DNA from 2 places in the Streptomyces pseudoechinosporeus genome. Region 2 is predicted to be linked to the other one. Evidence: riboswitches for the same ligand, from Rfam matches in the RefSeq annotation. Region 2 holds a riboswitch; the other holds the start of a gene.
The links. Region 2 has a riboswitch for S-adenosylmethionine ahead of thrC (threonine synthase). Riboswitches for the same ligand answer to the same signal wherever they lie in the genome.

Region 1 (2,390 bases), on a different contig from region 2:
AGCGTGTCGAAGCCGACCTCGGTGAGGGCCTTGCAGGCGGAGGCGACGGCGTAGGCACCGATGACGTTGGGCGACCCGGCCTCATGCCGAGCGGCACTGTCATGCCACTCCACATCGACGCCACCGTCCGCCCGACGCGACACCTTCCGACTAGCACCGCCACCCGCGAGATACGGGTCCGCCTCACGCAGCCAGTCGGAACGCCCGGCGAGCACACCCGCCCCGAAGGGCGCGTACAGCTTGTGCCCCGAGAACGCGACCCAGTCGACGTCCAACTCCCGTACGGAGACGGGGTGATGGGGCGCCAGCTGCGCGGCGTCGAGCACGATCCGCGCGCCGTGCGCGTGCGCGGCGGCGGCCAGTTCGCGTACGGGCCACAACTCGCCGGTGACGTTGGAGGCTCCGGTGACGCAGACGAGGGCGGGACCGCTGGGATCCCGGTCGGCGAGGGCGCGCTCGAGGGTGGCGACGGCCTGGGCGGGCGTGCGCGGCGCGTCGAGGCAGGTGACGTGGGCGTTGCGCCAGGGCAGCAGCGAGGCGTGGTGCTCGGTCTCGAAGACGTAGACCTGGCAGTCGGCGGGGAGAGCGGCGGCGAGCAGGTTGAGCGAGTCGGTGGTGGACCGGGTGAAGACGACCTGGTCACCGTCCCGGCAGTCGAGAAACTCGGCGACGGCGATCCGAGCGTTCTCGAACAGATCCGTGGACAACTGGGACAGATACCCGGCCCCCCGGTGCACGCTCCCGTAGTACGGCGCGTACGCGGCCACGTCGTCCCACACCCTCTGGAGGGCCGGGGCACTGGCGGCGTAGTCGAGAGCGGCGTACGTGACCTCGCCGCCGGTGACAAGAGGAACGGTGACGTCCCGTCCCAGAACAGGCAACGGCTCAGCGACAGCGGTGAAGACAGACATGACACTCCCTCGAGACCAGGACCCCTGGTTCATCGCGAGGGGTCCGCGCTTGCCGCAGGCCTTGCTGCCTACGACCTGGTCTTCACCCGGGGCACCCCGCCACGGACGGAGGGTTGCCGGACAGCCGGCCGGGGCCTCTTGGCTGTCACTCATGACCTGCCGCCGAACATACGCAACCTGTTCGACCGATTGCAACTCCGGTCCGGATCCCGGAACGGGGGGTTTCTCGCCCCCGCCGCCCCTACCCGTCCCATCCCAGGGGCTGCGCCCCGGGCCCCCGCCAGGGGGTGGGGGTGACACGTCGTGTCGCGGCTGCAGGTGCGTCGTGGTTGCTCGCGCAGTTCCCCGCGCCCCTGAAGGGCGCGTCCCTGGAACCGCCAGCCACCATGCTCACCAGCCACCACGTGCCCGCAGCCTCCCACCGGCGGGAGGGGCCGTGGGCCGGTGCGTCGTATGCCCGTCGCTTAGGTTCTGTCTCAGGAAACCCGCACCCTGTACCAGCAAAGGGCCGTACGCCCGGCCTGCGACGGGCTGACGCACCGGCCCACGGCCCCGACCCACCCACCGGACCCCAAGGGGCGCGGGGAACGGCGCGACCAGCCACAACGGACCCGCACCCGACAACGAACCCACCCGCCCAACCGCCGGAGGCACTACGCGTTACTAACAGCCACCCACCGGTCCAACGTCCGCTTCGCCACCCCCGAGTCAATGGCCTCCGCCGCCCTGGCCATCCCCTCACGAAGCTGGTCCGCAAGCGGACCGTCACCCGGCGACAGAGCCACCAACGCCGCCGCCGAGTTCAGCAGCACAGCGTCCCGCACAGGCCCGGTCTCCCCGTTCAGCAAGCGCAGCGCCACGTCCGCGTTGTACGAAGCGTCAGCCCCCCGCAACGCCTCCACCGGCACCAGCTCGATCCCCGCATCCCGCGGATCGAAGATCTCCTCGTGGACCTTCCCGTCCCGTACCACCCAGACACGCGACGTGGACGTGGTGGTCAGCTCGTCGAGACCGTCGTCGCCGCGGAAGACCAGGGACGAGTTGCCGCGCTCGGCGAGGACGCCGGCCACGATGGGCGCCATCCGCGCGTCGGCGACCCCGACGGCCTGCGCCTTGACGCGGGCCGGGTTGGTGAGCGGACCGAGCAGGTTGAATGTCGTCCGGATCCCCAACTGCGCCCGTGCGGCGCCCACATGACGTAGCGCCGGATGGAACTTCACCGCGAAGCAGAAGGTGATCCCGGCCTCCTCGGCCACCTCGGCGACCCGCTGCGGCGTCAGCTCCAGATTGACGCCCAGCTTCTCCAGTACGTCCGAGGCTCCGGAGGCCGACGAGGCCGCGCGGTTGCCGTGCTTGACGACCTTCGCCCCGGTCCCTGCGATCACGATCGCCGACATCGTGGAGATGTTGACGGTCTTCGCCCCGTCCCCACCCGTACCGACGATGTCGACGGTGTCCCCCGACACCTCGATCAGATTG
Region 2 (2,390 bases):
CCCACGAGGTGCAGGGCGTCGACCAGCATGCCCAGCTCGACGCCGTACCCGACCGGGAACGGCAGCTGCTCCAGCAGTGAGCGGCGGGCCGCGTACTCGCCGCCGAGCGGCTGCACGAAACCGGCCAGCTGCGGCCAGTGCATGTTCAGGATCGGGCGGGCCATCAGTTCCGTGACGCGGCCGCCCTGGCCTGCGGCGGTCCTGCCGGAGGTGGGATCGCCCGGCAGGTTCAGCGGGCGGTCGTACATCGCCTTGACGAGGTCGACGCCCGGATCGGTGAGCAGCGGACCGACGATCCCCGAGACGAAGTCCGCGGAGAACTCCTTCAGGTCGGCGTCGATGAAGGCGACGATGTCCCCGCTCGTGACCAGCAGCGAGCGCCACAGGACCTCGCCCTTGCCGGGGACGGCGGGGATGCGCGGGAGTATCTCGTCCCGGTGCACGACCCGGGCCCCCGCGTCGGCGGCGACCTCCGAGGTACGGTCCGTCGAGCCCGAGTCGATCACGACGATCTCGTCGACGAGCGGCACCTTCTTGGTCATCAGCTCGCGGCGGATCACGGCGACGATCTCGCCGACGGTCTCCTCCTCGTTGAGCGCGGGCAGTACGACGCTCACCGTGGAGTTGGCCGCGCGCTTCGCGGCGATGAGCTTCTTCAGCGGGCGGTCGCCAACGGACCAGGAGCGCGTGTTCAGCCAGCGCTCGACGTCTTCCAGCACGTGCGGCTCTCCCTTGCATTGGACCGGGTCGCGAGTGCCCACTGCGGCAGAAGGCTGATGTGACTGTCATCTCGCGGTTCGGACTGGTCTCTCCACGATCCAGGCCTTCGGTTACAGTCTTGAACAACGCTGATGACCATCGCATGTCGCGGGTCGCCCAGCCGACAACCACATACTCACAACCGAATAGCGCTCATCCAGAGGGGCAGAGGGATACGGCCCGTTGAAGCCCCGGCAACCCTCCAGCCGGTTCTCGTACCGATCGAAGATGATCGATTCCGCGAGGCTCCCGGCTAGTGAAGGTGCCAAATCCGTCTCACGACGAGATGCGTCGTGAGGAAGATGAGGAGAAAGGGCCTCGCCTCACATGGCTGCGCAGACAGTTGCAAGCACCACGAACGCTGAAACCTCCGCCGACTCGGCGCCCTCCACGAACTCCGTAGACCTCGGCCCCGCCGCAGCGCTCTCCTGCCGCGAATGCGGCCACCGCGTGCCGCTCGGCCCCGTCTTCGCCTGCGAGGAGTGTTTCGGCCCGCTGGAGATCGCGTACGACTTCTCGGCGTACGACACCGAGGAACTCCGTAAGCAGATCGAGGCGGGCCCCGCGAACATCTGGCGGTACGCGCCTCTCCTGCCCGTCCCCGCGGACGTGGCCACCAAGCCGAACATCAACCCCGGCTGGACCAAGCTCGTCAAGGCCGACAACCTCGCGCGCGAGCTGGGCGTCGACCCCGGCAAGCTCTTCGTCAAGGACGACTCCGGCAACCCGACGCACTCCTTCAAGGACCGTGTCGTCGCCCAGGCCCTGGAGGCTGCCCGCGTCTTCGGTTTCACGACCCTCTCCTGCTCCTCGACGGGCAACCTCGCCGGTGCCGTCGGCGCCGCCGCCGCCCGCGCCGGCTTCCGTTCCTGCGTGTTCATCCCGCACGACCTGGAGCAGGGCAAGGTCGTCATGGCCGCGGTGTACGGCGGCGAACTCGTCGGCATCGAGGGCAACTACGACGACGTGAACCGCTTCTGCTCCGAGCTGATCGGCGACCCGGCCGGCGAGGGCTGGGGCTTCGTCAACGTCAACTTGCGCCCGTACTACGCCGAGGGCTCCAAGACCCTCGCCTACGAGATCTGCGAGCAGCTCGGCTGGCAGCTCCCCGACCAGCTGGTGGTGCCCATCGCCTCCGGCTCCCAGCTCACGAAGATCGACAAGGGTCTGCAGGAGCTGATCAAGCTCGGGCTCGTCGAGGACAAGCCGTACAAGATCTTCGGCGCCCAGGCCGAGGGGTGCTCGCCGGTGTCCGTCGCCTACAAGGCGGGCCACGACGTCGTACGGCCGCAGAAGCCGAACACGATCGCCAAGTCGCTCGCCATCGGGAACCCCGCGGATGGCCCGTACGTGCTGGACATCGCGCGGCGTACCGGTGGTGCCGTGGAGGACGTCAACGACGAGCAGGTCGTCGACGCGATCAAGCTGCTGGCGCGGACCGAGGGGATCTTCGCGGAGACCGCCGGTGGTGTGACGGTGGGGGTGGCGAAGAAGCTGATCGAGAACGGTCTGCTGGACCCGAGCCTGACGACTGTCGTCCTCAACACCGGTGACGGTCTCAAGACGTTGGATGCGGTGGCCTCCGACACTGGTCTTACCGCGACCATCCGCCCCAGCCTCGAATCGTTCCG

Region 1: another riboswitch for S-adenosylmethionine. It lies ahead of ACYVO6_RS09970 (aminotransferase class V-fold PLP-dependent enzyme); the one in region 2 lies ahead of thrC (threonine synthase).

Annotation. Positions count from the first base shown of each region.
Region 1 covers NZ_BAAGPS010000006.1:63,647-66,036, forward strand. Annotated here, with positions in the region: gene ACYVO6_RS09970 (aminotransferase class V-fold PLP-dependent enzyme) at 1-911, opposite strand, end outside; SAM riboswitch class IV at 952-1,068, opposite strand; gene trpD (anthranilate phosphoribosyltransferase) at 1,565-2,390, opposite strand, start outside.
Region 2 covers NZ_BAAGPS010000050.1:124,540-126,929, reverse strand. Annotated here, with positions in the region: gene ACYVO6_RS34635 (glucosyl-3-phosphoglycerate synthase) at 1-719, opposite strand, end outside; SAM riboswitch class I at 910-1,068, shown strand; gene thrC (threonine synthase) at 1,087-2,390, shown strand, end outside.